Regions from separate parts of the Pseudomonas sp. S2_F07 genome, predicted to be linked through region 1. Evidence: predicted binding sites of a transcription regulator. Region 1 holds the regulator's gene; each other region holds the start of a gene.

The links. Region 1 encodes sigma-54, which starts transcription at its own class of promoters, with help from an activator protein. Its sites were predicted from a motif close to ANTGGCATNNANNTTGCTNT; they were not measured.
Region 2: AB4O40_RS26545 (CmpA/NrtA family ABC transporter substrate-binding protein) is a predicted target of sigma-54. The motif match lies at 6,205-6,224, and genes of this name have one in related genera.
Region 3: glnK (P-II family nitrogen regulator) is a predicted target of sigma-54. The motif match lies at 5,026-5,045, and genes of this name have one in related genera.

The regions. Positions count from the first base shown of each region.
Region 1 is NZ_CP162758.1:4,811,832-4,819,661, reverse strand. Features, by position in the region: gene AB4O40_RS21780 (KdsC family phosphatase) at 1-349, shown strand, start outside; gene lptC (LPS export ABC transporter periplasmic protein LptC) at 357-929, shown strand; gene lptA (lipopolysaccharide transport periplasmic protein LptA) at 916-1,464, shown strand; gene lptB (LPS export ABC transporter ATP-binding protein) at 1,464-2,189, shown strand; gene AB4O40_RS21760 (RNA polymerase factor sigma-54) at 2,415-3,908, shown strand; gene hpf (ribosome hibernation-promoting factor, HPF/YfiA family) at 3,983-4,291, shown strand; gene ptsN (PTS IIA-like nitrogen regulatory protein PtsN) at 4,304-4,768, shown strand; gene rapZ (RNase adapter RapZ) at 4,771-5,628, shown strand; gene AB4O40_RS21740 (HPr family phosphocarrier protein) at 5,644-5,916, shown strand; gene pmbA (metalloprotease PmbA) at 6,129-7,475, opposite strand; gene yjgA (ribosome biogenesis factor YjgA) at 7,584-7,830, shown strand, end outside.
Region 2 is NZ_CP162758.1:5,827,509-5,835,338, forward strand. Features, by position in the region: gene nirB (nitrite reductase large subunit NirB) at 1-790, opposite strand, end outside; gene AB4O40_RS26530 (protein kinase domain-containing protein) at 1,081-2,748, opposite strand; gene AB4O40_RS26535 (nitrate/nitrite transporter) at 2,756-3,967, opposite strand; gene AB4O40_RS26540 (ANTAR domain-containing response regulator) at 4,286-4,861, opposite strand; gene AB4O40_RS26545 (CmpA/NrtA family ABC transporter substrate-binding protein) at 4,877-6,088, opposite strand; gene AB4O40_RS26550 (quinone-dependent dihydroorotate dehydrogenase) at 6,317-7,336, shown strand; gene rmf (ribosome modulation factor) at 7,561-7,776, opposite strand.
Region 3 is NZ_CP162758.1:3,689,770-3,697,599, reverse strand. Features, by position in the region: gene AB4O40_RS16800 (aldose 1-epimerase family protein) at 1-710, shown strand, start outside; gene AB4O40_RS16795 (YifB family Mg chelatase-like AAA ATPase) at 769-2,262, opposite strand; gene AB4O40_RS16790 (hypothetical protein) at 2,436-2,606, opposite strand; gene AB4O40_RS16785 (hypothetical protein) at 2,643-3,176, opposite strand; gene AB4O40_RS16780 (HigA family addiction module antitoxin) at 3,369-3,632, shown strand; gene AB4O40_RS16775 (BRO-N domain-containing protein) at 3,644-4,168, opposite strand; gene AB4O40_RS16770 (accessory factor UbiK family protein) at 4,572-4,832, opposite strand; gene glnK (P-II family nitrogen regulator) at 5,241-5,579, shown strand; gene AB4O40_RS16760 (ammonium transporter) at 5,615-6,952, shown strand; gene AB4O40_RS16755 (secondary thiamine-phosphate synthase enzyme YjbQ) at 7,166-7,591, shown strand; gene sutA (transcriptional regulator SutA) at 7,693-7,830, shown strand, end outside.

The sequences.
Region 1 (7,830 bases):
CATCATCAGTGGCCGCAAGACCCCGGTGGTCGAGCGGCGGGCCAAAAACCTCGGTATCCCGCACCTCTATCAGGGTCGCGAAGATAAACTGGTGGTACTCGACGAACTGCTGGCCCAACTCAACCTGAGCTATGAACAGGTGGCCTACCTCGGCGACGACCTGCCGGACCTGCCGGTGATTCGTCGCGTCGGCCTGGGCATGGCGGTGGCCAATGCCGCCGGTTTCGTGCGTGAACACGCTCACGGCATCACCCTCGCCCGCGGTGGCGAAGGTGCCGCTCGCGAATTCTGCGAATTGATCCTGCGCGCCCAGGACCGCCTCGATGCGGCCAATGCGGCGTACCTGTGAGCCCACTATGCTGAGCAAAAAGTTTCGCAACACCCTGATGTTCACTTGCATCGCGGCAATATTCGCCGCGGTTGGCTACTGGAACATCAGCCCGGAACGCTTCCTCGACAAGCCGGTAACGCCGGTCGATGAGAGCGCGATCGACTATTACGCCATCAACGCCCACAGCGTGCAGTACCTGCCCGACGGCAAGCTGCAATATGATCTGGTGTCCGACAAGGTCGAGCACCTGAAGGCGACCGAGGTGACATTGCTGACCAACCCCGACCTGAATGTGTTCCGCGGCACTGAATTCCCGTGGCACGTCCAGAGCCTGCGCGGCGAGGTCAATCCTGATGGCACGCAGGTCGAACTGATCGATGACGTGCGCATCACGCGTTTCGACGAGAAAAACCGTAGAACCCTGATCACCAGCACCCGCATGACCGTGTTCCCGCAGCAGCAATATGCGCAGACCGAGCAAGACGTTAGAATCGACGGCGCTGGCGGTGTATCGACTGGCAAGGGAATGAAAGCGTATTTGAAAGAAAGCAGGATACACCTGCTATCGAACGTAAGAGGACAGTATGAGGCTCGTTAAAACCCTCCCGATTTTGCTCAGTCTGGGCGCAGCACTGGGAAGCGTGAGCGCCTGGGCTCTGCCGGAAGATCAACAGCAGCCTATCCGCATCCAGGCCGACGATGCCCAACTGGACGACAAGCAAGGTATTGCTACCTATAAGGGTGACGTGATCATCACCCAAGGCTCGATGAAGGTGACAGGCAACACCGTTACCATCACCCGCACCCCGACTGGCGACATTGACGTAGTGACCTCGGTGGGCAACCTGGCGTACTTCGAGCAATTGCAAACGGCTGGCGACACCAAGCCCGTGCAGGGCTGGGGCGTGACGATCCAGTACCACGCCGCGCAAAATCGCGTCGTACTGATCGACAAGGCCAAAGTTGTCGACAAGGACAACAACGTCACCCAAGGCGAGAAAATTGTCTACGACACCGACAAGAAGCTCGCCAGCGCCGGTCGCGCCACAGGCAGCAAGGTCACCGAGGCGCGTCCGCGTATCGACATGGTGATCCAGCCGAAGAAGAAAACCGACGAGAAAAAGGCCCAGTAATGGCAACTCTGAAAGCTCAGCATCTGGCCAAGAGCTACAAGAGCCGCCAGGTCGTGCGTGATGTCAGCCTGTCCATCGACAGCGGCCAGATCGTCGGCCTGCTTGGCCCGAACGGCGCCGGCAAGACCACCTGCTTCTACATGATCGTCGGCCTGGTGCAAGCCGACCAGGGCCGCGTCCTGATCGATGACCTGGACGTCAGCCACCAGCCGATGCACGGCCGCGCAAAGGCCGGTATCGGTTACTTGCCGCAGGAAGCATCGATCTTTCGCAAGCTGTCGGTGGCCGACAACATCATGGCCATCCTCGAGACCCGCAAGGAACTCGACAAGGCCGGCCGTCGCAAGGAACTGGAAAGCCTGCTGCAGGAATTCCACATCAGCCACATCCGCGACAACCTGGGCATGAGCCTGTCCGGCGGCGAGCGTCGTCGCGTGGAAATCGCCCGCGCCCTGGCCACCAACCCGAAATTCATCCTCCTCGACGAACCCTTCGCCGGCGTGGACCCGATTTCGGTCGGCGACATCAAGCAGATCATTCACCACCTCAAGGCCAAGGGCATTGGCGTGCTGATCACGGACCACAACGTTCGTGAAACCCTGGATATCTGTGAAACCGCCTACATCGTCAATGACGGCCAACTGATCGCCGAGGGCGACGCAGAGACCATCCTGGCCAACGACCTGGTCAAGGAAGTGTATCTGGGCCATGAGTTCCGCCTGTAAGCACTGAGTCGTGCCCAGGCCATCGCCCGGGCACTCACCGTGCCGACAAGCGTGGTCAGCCCTCAACAAGGGCAGCGCAGCAACACCGCTTTATAGTTTTTTATTGTTACAGCGCTCTAGGCAAACCCTTTAGTTTCAGGCATATAATTTGCTTAAGTTTGGCGCCCCGGCGCCCTGTAGTGGATGGCGCATGTGCGCCGGCGAATAAGGTGTTAAGCCCCTGCCATGAAACCATCGCTAGTCTTGAGAATGGGCCAGCAGCTGACGATGACACCGCAGCTGCAACAGGCCATCCGCCTGCTCCAATTGTCGACCCTGGACCTGCAACAGGAAATCCAGGAGGCCCTGGAGTCAAATCCGATGCTCGAACGCCAGGAAGAAGGCGACGACTTCGACAATTCCGATCCCTTGGCCGACAACGCCGAACAAAAGCCCAACACTGACATCCAGGAACCTTCCTATCAGGAAAGCGCCCCGACGGTTGATAACCTCGATGAGGGTGACTGGAACGAGCGTATCCCCAACGAACTCCCCGTCGACACCGCGTGGGAAGACGTTTACCAGACCAGCGCCAGCAGCCTGCCCAGCAATGATGATGACGAGTGGGACTTCACCACCCGCACCTCGGCCGGCGAAAGCCTGCAGAGCCACTTGCTGTGGCAACTGAACCTGGCCCCGATGTCCGACACCGATCGCCTGATCGCCGTGACCCTGATCGACTGCATCAACAATCAGGGCTACCTGGACGAAACCCTCGAGGAAATCCTCGAAGCCTTCGACCCGGAACTGGACATCGAACTGGACGAGATCGAAGCCGTCCTGCACCGCATCCAGCAATTCGAGCCAGCCGGCATCGGCGCCCGCAACCTCGGTGAATGCCTGCTGCTGCAATTGCGCCAGCTGCCTGCCAAGACCCCTTGGCTGGCCGAAGCCAAGCGCCTGGTCAGCGATTACATCGACCTGCTTGGCAGCCGTGACTACAGCCAGTTGATGCGCCGCATGAAGCTCAAGGAAGACGAACTGCGCCAGGTCATCGAGCTGGTCCAGAGCCTAAACCCGCGCCCGGGCTCGCAGATCGAGTCCACCGAAGCCGAGTACGTCGTTCCTGACGTCATCGTGCGCAAGGACAACGAGCGCTGGCTGGTGGAACTCAATCAGGAGTCGGTGCCACGGCTGCGGGTCAATGCCCAGTACGCCGGTTTCGTGCGCCGCGCCGACACCAGCGCCGACAATACCTTCATGCGCAATCAGCTGCAGGAAGCCCGCTGGTTCATCAAGAGCCTGCAGAGCCGCAATGAAACCCTGATGAAGGTTGCCACCCAGATCGTCGAGCATCAGCGCGGCTTCCTGGAGTACGGCGACGAAGCCATGAAGCCGCTGGTCCTGCATGACATCGCCGAAGCGGTCGGCATGCATGAATCGACGATTTCACGGGTGACCACCCAGAAATTCATGCACACCCCCCGGGGCATTTATGAACTGAAGTACTTTTTTTCCAGTCACGTAAGCACCTCCGAAGGCGGCGAATGCTCGTCCACGGCGATCCGGGCGATCATCAAAAAACTGGTTGCAGCGGAAAATCAGAAAAAGCCGTTGAGTGACAGCAAGATCGCTGGTTTACTGGAGGCACAAGGCATTCAGGTGGCTCGCCGCACCGTCGCCAAGTACCGCGAATCCCTCGGGATCGCGCCTTCGAGCGAACGCAAGCGGTTGATGTAGGGCCACGCCACAGCGTTCCAGTGGTAGATCATCTGGTCTACCGCTTTATGCACTGGCAACGAAGGAGAAGCTGTATGCAAGTCAACATCAGTGGACACCAACTGGAAGTGACCGAACCTCTTCGCACCTACATCGGCGAAAAACTCGAACGATTGGAGCGACATTTCGACAAGATCACTAATGTGCAGGTCACGATGACCGTCGAAAAACTGAAGCAGAAAATCGAAGCCACGCTGCATATTCCCGGGAATGAAGTGGTCGCCAACGCGGAGCATACCGATATGTACGCCGCGATCGACGCACTCACCGACAAGCTGGATAAACAACTCAAAAAGCATAAGGAAAAGACCCAGAGCCTCCTACAGGGCGCAACCGGTCGTTAACACTCCCTACCCATGATCCGACTTGAAAGTATCCTGACCCCCGGCCGTTCCCTGGTGAACGTGCCGGGAGGCAGTAAAAAGAAAGCCCTCGAACAAATTGCCAATCTGATCGCCCGCGAAGTGCCGGCCCTGGAGATGCAAGATGTCTTCGAGGCACTGATTGCTCGTGAAAAACTCGGTTCCACCGGGTTTGGTAACGGCATCGCCATTCCACATTGCCGTCTCAAGGGCTGTGTTTCGCCCATCAGTGCATTGATGCACCTGGACGCCCCTATCGATTTCGACGCCATCGATGGTGCGCCGGTTGACCTGCTGTTCGTGCTGCTGGTCCCGGAAGCCGCCACCGATGCGCACCTTGAGCTGCTGCGACAGATCGCCAGCATGCTCGACCGCAAGGACGTGCGTGAAAAGCTGCGTAGTGCTGCAAGTAACGAAGCCCTGTATCAGGTTGTCCTGAACGAGCAAAACGGTCAGTAATCATGCGCTTGATCATCGTCAGTGGCCGTTCCGGCTCAGGTAAAAGTACCGCCCTCAACGTACTTGAGGATAACGGCTACTACTGCATCGACAACCTGCCCGCCGGCCTGCTGCCGGAGCTGGCCGAGCGCGCCCTGGTTCATACCGAGATGTTGCAGCCGCTGGTCGCCGTTTCCATTGACGCGCGCAACCTGCCAAGCCACCTGTCACGCTTTCCCGACCTGCTCGAGGAAGTCCGTGCCCGCCACATCCAGTGCGATGTGCTGTATCTGGACGCCGACGAAGAAACCCTGCTCAAGCGCTTCTCGGAAACCCGCCGACGCCACCCCCTGAGCAACGCCAACCGTTCGCTGGCCGAAGCCATCAACGTTGAGAGCGCCCTGCTCGGGCCGATTGCCGACCTTGCCGATCTCAAGATCAACACCACCAGCCTGAACCTGTACCAGCTGCGCGACGCCATCAAACTGCGCCTGTTGAATCAGCCCGAGCCGGGAACTGCCTTCCTGGTCGAGTCCTTCGGCTTCAAGCGCGGCATGCCGGTGGACGCCGACCTGGTTTTCGATGTGCGCTGCCTGCCAAACCCTTACTGGAAACCGGAATTGCGCGAGCAGTCCGGGCTCGATCAACCGGTTGCCGAATACCTGGCGGCACAGCCGGATGTCGAAGAGATGTTTCAGGACATTTCCACATACCTGCTAAAGTGGCTGCCTCGTTTTGCCGCCAGCAACCGCGCCTACGTCACCATTGCCATTGGCTGCACTGGCGGACATCACCGTTCCGTCTACCTGACCGAGCGTCTGGGGCAGACGCTGCAACAATCCCTGAAGAACGTCCAGGTCCGCCACCGCGACCTCAGCTAAAGGATTCACATCGCGATGCCTGCTCTGGAAATCGAAATCATCAATAAATTGGGCCTGCACGCTCGCGCTTCTGCAAAATTCGTTGGGGTAGCGGGTCAGTTCCCGTGCCAGATCCGGGCCGGTCGGACACCAGAGTCCATGGTCGATGGCAAAAGCATCATGGCGATGATGATGCTGGCCGCCGGCAAAGGCACCACGATCCACTTGAGCACCGAAGGCGAGCAGGAACAGGAAGCGCTGGATGCGCTGGTGGCGTTGATCAACAACTTCTTCGACGAAGGCGAATAAAAGCTACAGAAAAGAAGATAGGCCCAGCCGTTGCAGGAGCGAGCCTGCTCCGGGCGGCGTTCCGACGATGGCATCACCACTTTCAACTTCAATGTCGCCTGACACTCCGCTTCGCGAGCAAGCTCGCTCCTGCAAGGAGGTTGCCGTGTAGTCAATAAAAAAGGCGCGCCACCCAATGGGTGACGCGCCTTTTTTTGTACAGCGGCCGAGGCTTAGCTACCCGCCACCGTCATCCGCTCGATCAGCACCGAACCTGTGCGAATGTTGCTGCGCAATTCAAGATCGTTACCCACGGCCACGATCTGCTTGAACATGTCGCGCATGTTGCCGGCGATGGTCACTTCCTGCACCGCGAACTGGATTTCACCGTTCTCGACCCAGTAACCCGCTGCACCACGGGAGTAATCGCCGGTCACCATGTTGAGGCCCTGCCCCATCAATTCAGTCACCAGCAAGCCACGTCCCATGCGCCGCAGCAAGGCGGCCTGGTCTTCGTCGCCATGGGTGACGAACAGGTTGTGCACGCCGCCGGCGTTAGCCGTGCTCGGCATGCCGAGCTTGCGGCCGGAATAGGTGCCGAGGATATACGACACCAACTCGCCTTTTTCGACGAACGGTTTGGCGTAGGTTGCCAAACCATCACCGTCGAACGCTGCGCTGCCCATGGCACGCATCAGATGCGGACGCTCGTCGATGGTCAGCCACTCCGGAAACAGCTTCTGCCCGAGAGTGCCCTCAAGGAACGAAGACTTGCGATACAGGCTGCCGCCGGAAATCGCCGACAGGAAACTGCCGAACAGCCCCCCGGCCAACTCTGCGGAAAACAGCACCGGCACCTCGCAAGTCGGCACCGGACGCGCGCCCAGACGGCTCGCCGCCCTTTGCGCTGCGCGCTGACCGATGCTCACCGGGTCGGCGAGCAGATTGCCTTGGCGGTTCACGTCGTACCAGTAATCACGCTGCATCTGGCCATCGGCCTCGGCGATCATCACGCAGCTCAGGCTGTGGCGAGTCGATGCGTAACCGCCGATAAACCCGTGGCTATTGCCATAAACGCGGCAGCCCTGATGGGTACTGAGGGTGGTGCCGTCGGCGTTCTTGATCCGGCTGTCGGCGGCAAACGCCGCGGCTTCGCAGGCCAGGGCCTGTTCGATGGCTTGTTCCGGCGTAATGTCCCATTGGTGGAACAGGTCGAAATCCTGAATATCCCGCGCCATCAGCGCGGCATCCGCAAGACCCGAGGCTTCGTCTTCCGAGGTGTGCTTGGCGATGGCCAGTGCAGCGGCGACGGTTTCGCGAATCGCATCAGGGCCGCTGGCCGAAGTGCTGGCCGAGCCTTTGCGCTGACCGACGTACAAGGTGATGCCAAAACCCTGGTCGCGGTTGAATTCAACGGTTTCGACTTCACGCTGGCGCACCGTGGTCGACAAACCCTGCTCCAGTGACACCGCCACTTCACAGGCACTGGCGCCCTGGCGTTTGGCTTCAGCGATGATCTGCTCGACTTGTTCCTGCAGTGCCGGCAACGCTTGTGGGCCGACGCTTTCAACTGCACTCATGCTGTTCTCCACTCAAATTCTGCTTTCGGTAACGGTCATCGAGCGACCGGGCCGGACAAGCGGCCCCCGACTGGTTATCATGGCGGCGTTTCTTTGCGGACGGCCACCATGGTTGATTCTTACGACGACTCCCTCGATACGGGAGAAAAAAGCAAATCCCAGGTAAAACGCGAGCTGCATGCTCTGGTTGACCTTGGCGAGCGCCTTACAACACTCAAGCCTGACTTGCTGGCAAAACTGCCCTTGACCGACGGAATGCGTCGGGCTCTGGCCGATGCGCCCAAGCACACCGCGAATATCGCGCGTAAACGGCACCTTCAGTTCATCGGTAAACTGATGCGCGATCAGGACACTG
Region 2 (7,830 bases), 1.0 Mb from region 1:
TGACCAGAATCCCGCGGCTGCACGGAATGCCGGATTTCTCCGCCAGTTCGGTATTGGGGCGGATGCCGGCGGCCATCACCACCAGGTCGGCGGGGATGATGTCGCCGTTCTTGAATTGCACCGAACCGACCCGGCCGTTGCCCGCGTCGTGCAAGGCCTGGGTTTGCTCGCACAGGCGAAAATGCAGGCCGCGAGATTCCAGCGCGGATTGCAGCAACTGGCCGCTGGTCTTGTCCAGTTGCCGTTCCAGCAACCACTCGCCGATATGCACCACGGTCACGTGCATGCCCCGCAGCATCAGGCCGTTGGCGGCTTCCAGGCCGAGCAGGCCGCCACCGATCACCACGGCGTGCCGATGGGTTTTCGCGGTGTCGATCATGGCCTGGGTGTCGGCGATGTCGCGGTAGCCGATCACGCCTTCAAGGGTATTGCCGGGAATGGGCAGGATGAAAGGTGTCGAGCCGGTGGCGATCAGCAGGCGATCGTATTCGGCTTCGCTGCCGTCTTCGGCAATGACCCGGCGCTTGACCCGGTCGATCTCCACCACCTTGCGGTTGAGCAGCAGCTTGATGTTGTTTTCCAGGTACCAGTCCAGGTCGTTGAGCACGATCTCTTCGAAGGTTTGTTCGCCCGCCAGCACCGGCGACAACAGGATGCGGTTGTAGTTGGTGTGCGGTTCAGCACCGAAGACCGTGATGTCGTACAGCTCAGTGCTCAGTTTGAGCAGCTCTTCCAGGGTCCGGACCCCGGCCATGCCGTTGCCGATCATCACCAGTTTTAGTTTTTTCATCAGGTTCTCCGGGGAGCTCAGGCCTGCCTCATCAGGGTTCAGGCCATGCTCGACAAATTTTGCGCAAACAAAAAAAGGCGTCCCGCTAGTTGCCTAGCGAGGACGCCTTTGTCCTGGTCCCGTTCTCTCGGGAAGTGCAACCTTCGTCGTTGAAGCCTGCGCTGTATGTCTGTTGCAAGAGGTAATGCAGCGGTTATGCCAAGTCGCTCAAAACCCGTGTTTGTTGGCTTTTTCCCCGTTCACAAGGGCGGATACCTGAGGGAATGCACCGATTCAAGGCGCTTTGCCCGCTAATGGAGCGCAACCACCAGCAGCACCAGGTTCAGCAGCAAGGACACCAGCGCCAATGTCCGCCAGACTTTCAGTGGCTCGCGTTCCAGCAAGGGCTTGGGACGCACGCTCAAGCTGCGGCGTTCGCCCTGTTCCATCAGCAGCAGCCATTCTTCCGCCGTTTCGAAACGCTGGTCGGGGGCCGCCGCCACGGCGCGTTCCAGGCTATGGGCGATCCAGTCCGGCAGGTCGGGCCGGTAGCGGCTGGCGTTGACCGGGAGGCCAAACCTGGGGCGTTGGAACGCTTCGATTTCGCCATAGGGATAGTGCCCGGTGAGCAGGAAATACAGGGTCACACCGACGGCGTACAAGTCCTGCCGTGGCGTCGGTACTTCGCCGCGAAAGGCTTCGGGTGCAATGTAACTGGGTGTACCCGGCAGCGCCCAGGGCAGGTCTTGCGAGAGACCGGGGCAGTAGGCCAGGCCGAAATCCAGCAGGCGCAACTCGCCATCGTCCCCCAGCAGCAGGTTCTCCGGCTTGATATCGCGATGCAGGATCTGCCGCCGGTGCAACAGGCCGACCGCTCGCAGCAAGCGTTCGGCGATGTCTTGCCACTGGGGCAGCGGCAAGGGGCCGCTTTGCTCATGCCGTTGGGCCAGGGTAGCGCCCGAATATTCTCGCATCACGTAGTACAAATGCTGACGCTGACTGGCGGCATGGACTTCAGGAAAGTGTCGACCGGCCACGCGTTTGAGAAACCATTCCTCCGACAGTAATGCTTGCCCGGCCTGGTGATCGTCGTGCAGGCGCCCGGGCAGGGTTTTCAGCAGCCAGGGTTGTTGCTGGCTGTCGCGAACGCGATAAAGCAGCGATTGCTGGCTCTGTGCGACGATCCCCTCGACCTGCCAGCCCTCGAACGCCTGACCCGGTTTCAGGGCGGGCGGCAGTGGCCATTGCTGCAAGTGCATCAATGCATCGCCAATGCTCGCTTCGCCCAAGGCATCGACCCGTACCAGCAAGGCGCTGGCGTTGTCCTGGCTGCCCGCCAGGTGCGCGGCATTGACCAGGGTTTGCGCAGCGCTGTGCAAGTCCGGTTGGTCCCGCAGGATCGCGGCAATGGCGGTATCGCCCATGACGGCCCAGACGCCGTCGCTGAGCAGGACGAAGCTTTCATCGGGGCGCAACTCACCGTCGAGAAAATCCAGCACCAGGTGTTGATCGAGCCCCAGTGCCCGTTTCAGCACATGCTGCATGCCCGGCTGGTCCCAGACGTGATCCTCACTGATTCGCTGCAATTGGTCGGCGTGCCAGCGATACACCCGGCAATCGCCGACATGGGCCAGGGTAAAACGCCGGCCACGCAGGACCAGCGCACTGAGGGTGGTCAGCAGCGGTTGTCCGCCGCCATTGGCCTGCAACCAGCGGTTCTGCGCCAGCAACAGACGATCGAGCGCCTGTGCGACGCTCCAGGTTTCCGGCGTGGCGTAGTAATCCAGCGCCAGGGCCTGCAGCGTCGAACGGGCGGCCAGACCGCCATCGACGCACTGGCTGACACCGTCGGCAATCGCGAACAGGTAACCCTTGCTCGCGGCCAGCGCCGGAGCCGGCGTGACCAGGCGCAGGGCATCCTGGTTTTCCTCGCGGGGACCGATGGCACTGGCTTCGGCGAAACTCAGTTGCAGGCTCATCGAGGCCTCAGACCCGCGCAGCCGTCACGGCGGCCGAACCCCAGGTGGTTCTCCAGCGACGTTTCACGCCGTGCAGACCGAACCAGGCCAGGACGCCGAGGCTGGCGAACAACCACAGCGCCAGTTGATAGCTGCCGGTGCTTTGCTTGATCGCGCCCATGCCGGCCGCGAGGGCAAACCCGCCGATACCGCCGGCCATGCCGATCAGGCCGGTCATCACGCCGATTTCCCGGCGAAAACGCTGGGGCACCAACTGGAATACCGCGCCATTGCCTGCGCCCAGACCGAGCATGGTGCAGACGAAAAGTGCCAGGGCGGCGTAGGAACTCGGCAGGTTGAAGCCGACCACGGCAATGCAGGTCGCCGCGACGGTGTACATCGCCAACAGGGTCCGAATGCCGCCAAACCGGTCAGCCAGTGCACCACCCAGGGGGCGCATCAGGCTGCCACCGAACACGCAGGCAGCGGTGTAGTAGCCGGCAGTCACCGGGTTCAGGCCGTACTGGTCGTTGAAATAACCGGGCAGGGCGCTGGCCAGGCCGATGAAACCGCCGAACGTCACGCTGTAGAAAAACATGAACCACCAGCTGTCACGATCACCCAAGGCCTTGAAGTAGTCGGCCATGGATTTGGCTTTTGGCCGCTCGGGGGCATTGCGGGCCAGCCAGGCGAAGACGACCAGGGTCAGGATCAACGGAATCAGGGCAAAGCCGAACACGTTGCTCCAGCCAAACGCCGCCGCCAGCACCGGGGCGATCAATGCCGCGAGGACCGTGCCCGAGTTACCCGCGCCGGCGATGCCCATGGCCTTGCCTTGATGCTGCGGCGGATACCACTGGGAGGCCAGGGGGAGGGCGACGGCGAACGAAGCGCCGGCCATGCCGAGGAACAGGCCCAGCAGCAAGGCTTGCTCGTAGCTGTGGATCCCGAGTTTCCAGGCGCCGAACAGGGCGCAGATCACGATGACCTGGCCGATCAGGCCGGCGGTTTTGGGCGACAGGCGATCAGCCAGCATCCCCATCACGAAGCGCAACACCGCCCCGGCCAGAATCGGCGTGGCGACCACCAGCCCCCGTTGCTGTGTCGTCAGCTGCAGGTCAGCGGCGATCTGCACCGCCAAAGGACCGAGCAGGTACCAGACCATGAAACTCAGGTCGAAATAGAGGAACGCTGCGAACAATGTGGGTGTATGGCCGGATTTCCAGAAGCTTGAATTCATTGCGCACCTCAGCTGTGAAGAGTCTCGAAAGGAGTCATGAGCTTGCAGGTGGGGCGCCGATACGGCCGCACCACCGGCCCCGTGCTCTGGGGCCAAAACGAAAAAACGCCGCCACCCGATCCGCCAAGGGCAAATGAGGTGAGCGACGTCTTTGTCGTAGGTGGGGCAACCGCCGTTGGTTACCTGTAGTGATTACCTAGCCAGATCTGTGCCATATCGGAAATTTGTGTAAAGCAAAAAAATCGCAGCCTTCGGCAGCTCCTACAGGGGAATCTGTGCACCCCGTAGGAGCTGCCGAAGGCTGCGATCTTTTGTTGTTCAACCCAATAATTCACTCATGGCAATAATCTGCTCCGCCACTTGAATCAGCTTCTGCTGGCGGCTCATCGCCTGGCGGCGCATCAGTGTGTAGGCCTCTTCCTCGTTGCAGTCCTTCATTTTCATCAGCAGCCCCTTGGCCAGTTCGATGCGCTTGCGCTCGGCCAATTGCTGGTCGCGGGCATGCAACTGGGCGCGCAAGGCCTGGTCACTCTCGAAGCGTGCCATGGCCACATCGAGAATCGGCTGCAGGCGTTGTGCGTGAATGCCTTCGACGATGTAGGCACTGACCCCGGACTTGATCGCCTGGCGCATCACATCGGGGTCGTGTTCGTCCGTGAACATCACAATCGGGCGTGGCTGGTCGCGCGTCACCAGCACCACTTGTTCCATGACATCGCGGCCCGGTGACTCGGTATCGATCAGAATTACATCCGGACGCACCGTTTCGACGCGTTCGGGCAAGTCGATGGTCAGGCCGGATTCATCGATCACTTCGAATCCGGCTTCGGTCAGGGCGGCCTTCAGGCGTCCGACTTTTTTGGCGGTGTCGTTGATCAGCAGGATACGCAGCATGTTCGTGGTCTCCTGTCAGCGGCTGGCGGATCGGTGCGAGCTGTCGCTCATTGCATGCAGTTTGAAACTGCGGGCATAACCGGCCGGGTCCGAGCCGTCCCAGATTTTGCCGTCGATCAACTGACTGCTGCGCATTTCCCCGGCTGACGAAGCGACGCCGACGGCACGGGCGGCTTCACGGTAGAGGTCCAGTTGCTGGACCTGCCGGGCCACCGCGAGATAGTCCGGGTCATCGCGCAACAAGCCCCAGCGGCGGAACTGGGTCATGAACCACATGCCGTCGGACAGGTACGGCAGGTTGACCTCGCCGTCCCCGTGCAGGCGCAGCGCGTGCGGGTCTTGCCAGCGGTGGCCAAGGCCGTCGGCGTATTCGCCCAGAAGGCGCGGTTCGATGCAGTCCAGTGGTGCGTCAAGGTACTGCGCGGCACTGAGCAGTTGTGCGGTGCTGCGGCGATTTTCGGTGCTTTCTTCGATGAAGCGGCTGGCTTCCAGAATCGCCATCACCAACACCCGGGCGGTATTGGGGTATTGCTCGACGAACGCACGGGTGCAGCCGAGGACCTTTTCCGGATGATCGGGCCAGATGGTCTGGGTCGTGGCCAGGGTGAAACCGAGGTCCTGTTGCACGGCGCTGGCGGACCAGGGCTCGCCGACGCAGAAGCCGTCGATACGCCCGGCCCGCAGGTGCGCGACCATTTGCGGTGGCGGTACCACCACGCTGTCGACATCCAGCAGTGGGTGAATGCCCTGGCTGGCGAGCCAGTAATACAACCACATGGCGTGGGTGCCGGTGGGAAACGTCTGGGCGAAGGTGAGTTTTGAGCGAGTTTGGTGCACGTGCCGATCCAGTGCTTCAGGACTGGTCACTCCAAGCGCCTGCAGGCCGTGGGACAGATTGATGCTCTGACCGTTCCGGTTCAGGCCCATCAACACGGCCATGTCGGTCGCGGCCACGCCACCGATGCCCAGGTGAACGGCGTAAATCAGGCCATAGAGGCTGTGGGCGGCATCGAGTTCGCCGCTGACCAGTTTGTCCCGCAGGTTGGCCCAGGACGATTGCCGCTTGAGGTTCAGGGTCAAACCGTGGGGCTGGGCGAAGCCCTGTGTGGCGGCGACAACCACAGAAGCGCAGTCGCTCAGGGCCATGAAGCCGAGATTGATTTCGGTTTTTTCCGGGGCATCGCTGCCATTGACCCAAGCCAGGGGGCCGGCTGACGGTTCGTTCATCGCGTGTTCACCTTGCAAAAAAAACGTCGTCCCGAGTTCTTGCTTGAGCAGGCCGGGGACGACGCCATTGTCTTTGCACACATTCGGTCGTTGGCATGGGTGCTGGTGCCCAGAGTGGTGCAAGGCATATGCCATTATCCGTTGATTTGATCACGCGCCTCGCTTGCCACCCCGTTGCCCGGCTATAATCGCCGCCTCAATTCGCCGCCAATCGAGTCAAATCCGCCCATGTACACCCTGGCCCGTCAGCTGTTGTTCAAACTCTCCCCGGAAACCTCCCACGATCTGTCCCTGGACCTGATCGGCGCGGGCGGGCGTCTTGGGCTCAACGGCTTGCTGTGCAAGGCCCCGGCGAAGCTGCCGGTGAATGTCATGGGCCTGGATTTCCCGAATCCGGTAGGTCTGGCCGCCGGCCTGGACAAGAACGGCGCAGCCATCGATGGTTTCGCCCAGCTGGGTTTCGGTTTTGTCGAAATCGGCACCATCACGCCGCGTCCGCAGCCGGGTAACCCGAAGCCACGTCTGTTCCGCTTGCCGGAAGCCGAGGCGATCATCAACCGCATGGGTTTCAACAACCTCGGTGTCGATCACCTGCTGGCCCGCGTGGCGGCGGCCAAGTACAAAGGCGTGCTGGGCATCAACATCGGCAAGAACTTCGATACGCCGGTCGAGCGTGCCGTGGACGACTACCTGATCTGCCTGGACAAGGTCTATGCCCACGCCAGCTATGTGACGGTCAACGTCAGTTCGCCGAACACGCCGGGCCTGCGCAGCCTGCAATTCGGTGACTCGCTCAAGCAGTTGCTGGCCGATCTGGCCGAGCGCCGCGCGGAACTGGCATTGCGTCATGGCAAGCATGTACCGCTGGCGATCAAGATCGCGCCGGACATGAGCGACGAAGAAACCGCACAAGTTGCGCAAGCGCTGATCGAAACCGGGATGGATGCCGTCATCGCCACCAACACCACCCTGAGCCGCGCAGGCGTCGAAGGCATGGAGCATGGCGAAGAAGCCGGTGGCCTGTCCGGCGCACCGGTTCGTGACAAGAGCACCCACACCGTGCAAGTGCTGGCGTCGGAGCTGGGTGGGCGTTTGCCGATCATTGCGGCGGGCGGCATTACCGAAGGCAAGCACGCGGCCGAGAAAATCGCAGCGGGCGCGAGCCTGGTGCAGATCTATTCGGGCTTCATCTACAAAGGCCCGGCGCTGATTCGTGAGTCGGTAGACGCAATCGCAGCGCTACGCTGATCCCCTGTAGGAGCTGCCGAAGGCTGCGATCTTTTGATTTTAGAAATCAAGGTCAAAAGATCGCAGCCTTCGGCAGCTCCTACAAGGTAATGGGGTATATGGGACAGGCATAAAAAAGGGCTCCTTGAAGGAGCCCCTGGGCCGGAGCCCGCCGTCCGGATGGGACGTGCGTGGTTAATTCAGTACAAAGTCAGATTGTCGTGTCGGAGTGTTGTGCCCTGTAATTAGCCGACGGCGTGAAGTTCGTTGAGTCTGTGGATTCCCGCAGTGCCGGTCATACCGTCCCAGTTGTCGCCGCGTCCTTCTCGCCAGCCGTTGATCCAGGCTTGACGTACCGACGGTAGAGTAAATGGGCAAAGCTCACGGGATTTACCACCAACGCCATATTGATATCCGCGCAAAAATGCTCTTTCCAACGGATCACGCTTAAGTCTTCTCATAGGGTGTTGCCCTCACTTGTTGACTGTATTTATCGCGTCGACCTCTATTGAGGT
Region 3 (7,830 bases), 1.1 Mb from region 1:
ATGAAAAACCGCCGTACGCCATCAGCCTGCGCGGCGAGCTGAAAGAGCAGGCTTTCAAGAAAGTCGACTTCTCGGTCGCGACCGAACTCGTCACCGAGCCCGGCAGCGTAGCGTTCGCCCTCAACGACACCCTGACCAACAACGGCGACTATCCGAAGGAATACCAGGCGCTGTATCACAGTAACTTCAGCACCCCATTCCTGGAGCAGGGCGCCCGCTTCGCTGCGCCGGTGAAACAGGTGTCGCCGTTCAACGATAAAGCCAAAAGCGATTTGCCGGACTGGCAAACCTATCGCGGACCGACCAAGGACTACGACGAAACGGTTTACAACGTAGTGCCCTACGCCGATGCCAAGGGCGATACATTGACCGTCCTGCATAACAAGGCCGGCAGCCTGGGCGTCTCGGTTGGTTTCAACACTCAAACACTGCCCGTGTTCTCCCTGTGGAAAAACACCGATACCCAAGGGCAGGGCTATGTCACGGGACTGGAGCCAGGCACGAGTTTTTCCTACAACCGCCGGTATCAGCGGCCTCTGAACCTGGTGCCAATCATTGGGCCGAAGGAGCAGAAGCAGTTCCGCATCAGCTACGGCTTGCTGGCGGATAAGATCGCTGTGGATAAGGCGTTGAAGCAGGTCAGCGAGATTCAAGGTGGGCGGGATACTGAGGTGCGGCAGACGCCGTTGGTTGACCTTACCAAGGGTTGATTTTCGCCGTCTTTGCGAAAAGCCGCTTATTGGCCGAAAAAACGCTTACAAATTTGAGCTACTGGCTTGTTGGCCGATATTGCAGTGCTTCGGCCAAGTGCTCGCGTCTGATTTCATCGACTTGTTCAAGGTCCGCAAGAGTGCGCGCTACTTTGAGCAGTCGATGGGCCGCTCGCAGTGACAAGGTCAGTCGTTCACACGCCGTCTCCAGCCAGGTTTCGTCTGTTGTGGATAACTTGCAGTGTCTGCGCAGGCCCGGCAAGTCGAGAAAGGCATTGGCACAGCCTTGGCGCTTTTGTTGCCGTTCGCGTGCATCGGCAACCAACCCGGCGGCGGTGGCAGTGTCGTCGCCGGGTTTTAACGCAGGATTCAATGCCGTGGCTTCGCGAGCAACCGTCAGGTGCAGATCAATACGATCCAGCAGTGGCCCCGACAGTTTGTTGCGATAGCGCTGAACCATGTCCGGCGTACAGGAACAACGGCCACTCGGTTCGCCAAGATATCCACAGGGGCAGGGATTCATCGCGGCGACCAGTTGAAAGCGAGCCGGGAAGCGTACGCGGTCCTTGGCGCGGGAAATCACGATGTGGCCGGATTCGAGTGGCTCTCTCAACACCTCCAATACCTTGCGATCAAATTCCGGGAGTTCATCGAGGAACAGCACGCCATGGTGAGCGAGGGTGATTTCTCCCGGTTGCGGTTTTGAGCCACCGCCCACCAGTGCCGGTCCTGAGGCGGAGTGGTGTGGCTGTCGGAAGGGGCGCTGTGGCCAGTGGCTCAGTGGTACACAACTGGCGACGGATTGAATCGCTGCGACCTCCAGTGCTTCGCTCTCGGCCAAGGGTGGCAGCAGCCCTGGCAATCGGCTCGCCAATAGCGTCTTGCCTGTACCCGGTGGCCCGCTGAATAGCAGGTTGTGCGCACCCGCTGCCGCAATCAGCAGTGCGCGTTTGGCTGCCATTTGCCCCTGGACTTCATTCAAGTCGGGATAGGGTTTGCTGGCGTAGAGCAAACCATTGGAGGCGTAAGGCTCGATGGGCGTGTGCCCATTGAAATGTGCCACTGCCTGCAGCAGATGGTCCACTGCGATGACCTTCAACCCTGACGCCAGGCAGGCCTCTTCGGCATTCGCCTGCGGCACCATCAACCAGCGCCCGGCCTTGCGCGCCGCCAATGCCGCCGGCAGCACTCCACGGACCGGCCGCACTGCACCGGAAAGCGCCAGCTCCCCCAGGCACTCCACGTCATCCAGCGTCAGCGTCGGCACCTGCACGCTGGCCGAGAGAATCCCCAGGGCAATCGCCAGATCGAATCGCCCGCCATCCTTGGGCAAATCAGCGGGCGCCAGATTCAGCGTGATCCGACGCGCAGGAAACTGCAGCCCCGAATTGATGATCGCACTGCGCACCCGGTCTTTGCTTTCCTTCACTGCGGCTTCAGGTAGACCGACCATCGTCAACGACGGCAAGCCGTTGGCCAGATGAACTTCTACGGTAACGGCAGGCGCTTCCACGCCCACCTGGGCGCGGCTGTGGACGATGGAGAGGGACATGGTCGTTCCTTGAAATTACGGGGAGCCGCTTCCTGCGGTTTTTCAAGGGTAGTCAGGAGATGAGCATTTCGCGTGGTGTCAGGGAAGGTGAATTTTCGCAGGATGTTGCGAGCTATCGCCGGACGGGCGGGCAGCAAAAAACCGCCATTCAAGCGGTTCTTTGGTAAACAGTTTCAGACTCTTTTACCGGCAAGTAAGCCCGGAGGTTCAAGGTCTTTGCCGTGAGCCGCAGCGACATCAAGAAATCGTTGTTGATTGGCTGAAATCTTGCCGCCTAGCCGAAGTGCTTCAGCATGATATTGAATAATGAGTAAAAGCTTGGCTTTTCGCTTTCTTTGAATCATGGACACCTCCTGTGCCTTGGAGTGAGATCGATACTATTAATCGTCCAGGTAAATGACAAGTCGATTGTTCTGGTCGAAGCTGAATCCGAGGTTCTGGTAGTAGGGGACGACATTTGGGCCAGGATCCTGAATCTCTATTTCTTTGCACCCCAGCATTCGTGCATAGGTATCTGTAGCCAGCAGTGCCATCGGAGCGATCAAGCCACGAAGAGGATGAGACCTGTCTGGGTGACCCTGCAAAAGAATGATCTTTATGCAAATAGCGCTTTTACGCGGAGTGGCATAACACAGACCACATAGTTTCTGTTCGTACCAGATGGCCAAATCCAGTCCCTTGGCATCTTTGCACTTCCAGTTCGACACGCTTTCCCATGGGAAGAGTGCAGCTTCCAACCACGGGAGGCAGGCAGTAATCGCAGCTGGAGTTATTGGGTCGAACCTAACCGCCTCGGTGTTGAGTTTCCTGGCCCGAGATTTACAGTCCTTGACGAACATTTTATATGCGAGCTTTCGTGCATCTGATTTGTAAGTCTGGTTTCGAAGTTCGGTGCCTTTTCCTTTTCTTCTCATTGCTGGCGTCTATCGAGTAACAAGGCGAAAAGCGTAAAGAAAAGGGTGAGGACTGATAAATCAGGCCGGAGCGCCGCTTTTTGTAGGACCCTGCCGAGAAAGATGAAGGACGTCGGTGAAAGAGCGTGGATGGTCTTGCCGGATGAAGGTTGCTGCTTATGATCTCGCTGAATGCAGCCTTAGGAGGCGTGAATGAACAGGAATGGGATGCGCCCGATTCATCCTGGCGAAATTCTCAGTGAGGAGTTTTTGAAGCCACTGGGCGTTACAACCGATGCTCTGGCTCGCTCGTTGAACGACCCGGAGGCGGAAATAAGCGATGTTGTGAATCAGCGGAGCGGTGTCAGTGTTGGTCTGGCGCAAAAGCTATCCATCAACCTGAACACCACGCCCGAGTTCTGGCTGAATCTGCAATCGACCTACGAGTTGCGCTCGGCCCAGATCGAGCGTGGTTGAACGTTAAATATTCAAAGCGACTGCAAGACGAGTGAAGCCCGCTTCCACCACGGTTTTACCGGGCGTCTTGCCTGCTCCTGCTCTGTCATCATCTGCGGCACATCCTGCAACCGAATCCACGGCTGGTTGTTCCAGTGCAGCAGGCTCAACGACATTTCCGGCCAGTTGAGCAGGCTCAGTTGCGGGCGTTCGGTTGTGGTGGGGTATTGGGCATCTCGCAGGGCGGGAACAACTTCGTGGGTGAGCCATTCACGCAGAGCTCGGTACTCGGGGCAGTAGTGGTAGACCAGTAATGCGTAGACGCCGGATTCGCTGACCAGCAGGGTGTTTTCGATATGTCCGTGGATGAGGGTTTTGGCTGTTTGGTATTGGTCGGGGTCGAGTTTTCGGACTTGGCGGTCGTTGAGGTAGATGCGTAGCAGTCGCCCTAGGTCGCGGGCGCTGAACCAGGGTTGGTTTTGTATCAGGAGGGCGTGGAGGTGGAGTTTGTGGCGGGTGAAGACTTGCGGAATCAGGTAAGCATCATCTCGATTCATTGATACAGCTCCTTTTGCTTAAGGGCTGCCGGCAATTGTCGCCAAACAATTGGGTGGCAGTTGTACGCGGGTTGGCGAACCGGAGCAAAAGGAACCCGGCAGACCCGGAGATCTCCCACGCACAACCGCCATGACTTGCGTCGATGGTCGTCATGCTCCTTTAGCTTCCGGGTCGCCAAACCCAGTGCTGAACATTCAGCTGAGGGTGAGCTTAGGAACCGGAGATCTGCGGCGCAATCGGACGGCGGTGTGATGTTTGTAGGACGTTGCCGGGATTGTTGCGGGGCTTGCGATCAAAAGATCACAGCCTGCGGCAGCTCCTACAGGTGAAGTGCAAGGTCGTGCCGACCTTCAATCGCGAGCAGGCTCGCTCCCACAGGGGGACTGCATTTCACATCAGAATTTATTCAGTCGGCGGATTCAGCTTCGCTTCCAGCTCCGCCACCTTCGCCTCAAGGCTCTCCAGCCGAGCCCGCGTGCGTGCCAGCACGACCATCTGGCTATCGAATTCTTCCCGGCTCACCAGATCCAGTTTGCTGAAGCCGCTCTGCAGCAGCATTTTGAACTGGCTTTCGATTTCAGTTTTCGGCAGAGGCGTATCGCCGCTGAAGAGGCGGGAGGCGGTGCCGGTGAGGGCGTCGAGGAAGTCTTTTGGCGCGAGCATGGGCAATGTCCTGGAAACAATGACGGGCAGTGTATCACGCAGTGTCTATAGTCATTTGCGCGGGCAAGGGATGCACACTTTTCGCGCATTGGGACGGACGGTGCCGCACCGTTGTTGTGCGTAACCCGGCGAGTGTTGTTGCGATATGGCGGACATCTGCCGGCAAAAGATTGAAAACTATGGGTTTTGTGGAGATGGCAAGGTTTCTGCTTAGATGCTGGTGACCCATGCACTGATGCAGTCACTGTGACGAACGCAGTGCGCCAAGCGAAGCGGGGGAGTGTTTCGTGAGGAGCGTCGGACGGGCAGGTCAGGGCCGACGATGCGTTACAAAGCCAGGCACTGCGCTTAGACTTGAGTCGGGTTTGTTTTCCTGGGGCAAGTCCACCAATTCGGGAGAGAGTTTTCATGAAGCTAGTCACTGCCATCATCAAGCCGTTCAAGCTGGACGACGTACGCGAGTCGCTGTCCGAGATCGGCGTGCAGGGCATTACCGTCACTGAAGTCAAAGGCTTTGGTCGGCAGAAGGGTCACACCGAGCTGTATCGCGGCGCGGAATACGTGGTCGATTTCCTGCCCAAGGTGAAGATCGACGTCGCCATCGACGACAAGGATCTGGACCGGGTAATCGAGGCCATCACCAAGGCTGCCAACACCGGCAAGATCGGTGACGGCAAGATCTTCGTGGTCAATCTGGAACAGGCGATTCGCATCCGTACCGGCGAAACCGATACCGACGCAATCTAAGCCGCCACAAACCCAACGCCCCAGGAGAAAACAATATGACTCTGCGTAAATTCGCAGGGCTAGGAGCCCTGTTGTCCATCGTAATGCCCAGCCTTGCTCTGGCGGCAGACGAAGTGGCGGCCCCAGTCCTCAACTCCGGCGACACCGCCTGGATGATGACCTCGACGGCCTTGGTGCTGTTTATGACCATTCCCGGCCTCGCGCTGTTCTACGGCGGCATGGTTCGGTCGAAAAACATTCTTTCCGTGATGATGCAGTGCTTCGCCATTACCGGTCTGATCAGCGTCCTGTGGGTCATTTATGGCTACAGCATCGCGTTCGACACCACGGGCATGGAGCAAGGCGTCGTCAACTTCAACTCGTTCTTCGGCGGCATGGGCAAGGCATTCCTCGCCGGCATCACGCCAGCCAGCCTGACCGGCCCTGCGGCGCTGTTCCCTGAGGCGGTATTCGTCACCTTCCAGATGACCTTCGCGATCATCACCCCGGCGCTGATCGTCGGTGCGTTCGCCGAGCGGATGAAGTTCTCCGCGATGCTGGTGTTCATGGGCATCTGGTTCACCCTGGTGTATGCGCCGATCGCACACATGGTCTGGTCCGGCAACGGCGGCCTGATGTGGGACTGGGGCGTGCTCGATTTCGCCGGTGGCACAGTGGTGCACATCAACGCCGGTGTGGCTGGTCTGGTTGCCTGCCTGGTGCTGGGCAAGCGCAAGGGCTTCCCGACCACGCCGATGGCTCCGCACAACCTCGGTTACACCCTGATGGGCGCGGCCATGCTGTGGGTTGGCTGGTTCGGTTTCAACGCCGGTTCCGCCGCTGCGGCCAATGGCACCGCCGGCATGGCGATGCTGGTAACTCAGATTGCTACCGCCGCTGCCGCACTGGGCTGGATGTTTGCCGAGTGGCTCACCCACGGCAAGCCTAGCGCACTGGGCATCGCTTCGGGCGTGGTTGCCGGTCTGGTGGCAATCACCCCGGCTGCCGGCACTGTCGGCCCGATGGGCGCGCTGGTAATCGGTCTGGCGGCTGGCGTGGTGTGCTTCTTCTGCGCCACCACCCTCAAGCGCAAGCTCGGCTATGACGACTCCCTGGACGCCTTCGGTGTGCACGGTATCGGCGGTATCCTCGGCGCAATCCTGACCGGTGTGTTCGCTGCTCCGTCCCTGGGTGGCTTCGGCACCGTGACCGACATCGCCGCGCAAGTGTGGATTCAGTGCAAAGGCGTGGGCTTCACGGTGATCTACACCGCGATCGCTACATACATCATCCTCAAGGTGCTGGATGCGGTCATGGGCTTGCGTATCAACGAAGAAGAAGAGGCGGTCGGCATCGATCTGGCGCTTCACAACGAACGCGGCTACAACTTGTAAGCAAGCGCTAAAAAAACTGCCCGGCTTGCCGGGCATTTTTTTGTCTGGAATTTGTTGTTGAAGGCTGGGCTGAAAGGTTTTTTCCTACAGGTTTTACGATGTTTACGTCGGGTGTTTTTGTGCAGCCAAAGGCTTACAGGATTGAAGGAATATTAGGGCCTTTGTTTTTTCCCAGAGCGCGCTAGAATGCGCCCCGAACGTGCGGAGAACTGTATGTGGCAACAGACTCTGATTACCTTGCGGGCGAGGCCCCGGGGCTTTCATCTGGTAACGGACGAGTTACTCGCCGGCCTGCCTGAACTCAAGGCGTGTCGGGTCGGTCTGTTGCATTTGTTGCTGCAGCATACCTCGGCGTCGTTGACCATCAACGAGAACGCCGATCCGGCGGTACGTCGCGACTTCGAACGATTTTTCAATCGTCTGATCCCACAAGGAACAGACGGCTATGAGCATAACGACGAAGGCCTGGACGACCTCCCGGCGCACTTCAAGGCCAGCGTGCTTGGCTGTCAGCTCAGTTTGCCGATTTCGGCAGGCCAGCTGGCGTTGGGGACCTGGCAAGGCGTTTATCTGGGCGAGCACCGTGATCATGGCGGTGCCCGTAAAGTCCTCGCCACCGTACACGGTGAAGAGGCATAGCCGCTGGTCAGCAGCGGCTGTTGAATTTTTTCCTGCTGCCTTCGACAGAGGGCAAAGCTGGGCTATAACTAATCTGCTTTTCGCAAGTCATGAGGTAGAACATGAGCGACGATGATCTGGAAAACGACGACCTCGAAGTAGGCGACGACGACGAAACCGAAGAAGGTCTGGAAGCAGCGGCGGAAGACGTCGCTGAAGACGACGGCGGTGATGCGCCGGTTCCGGCTGCCAAAGGCAAG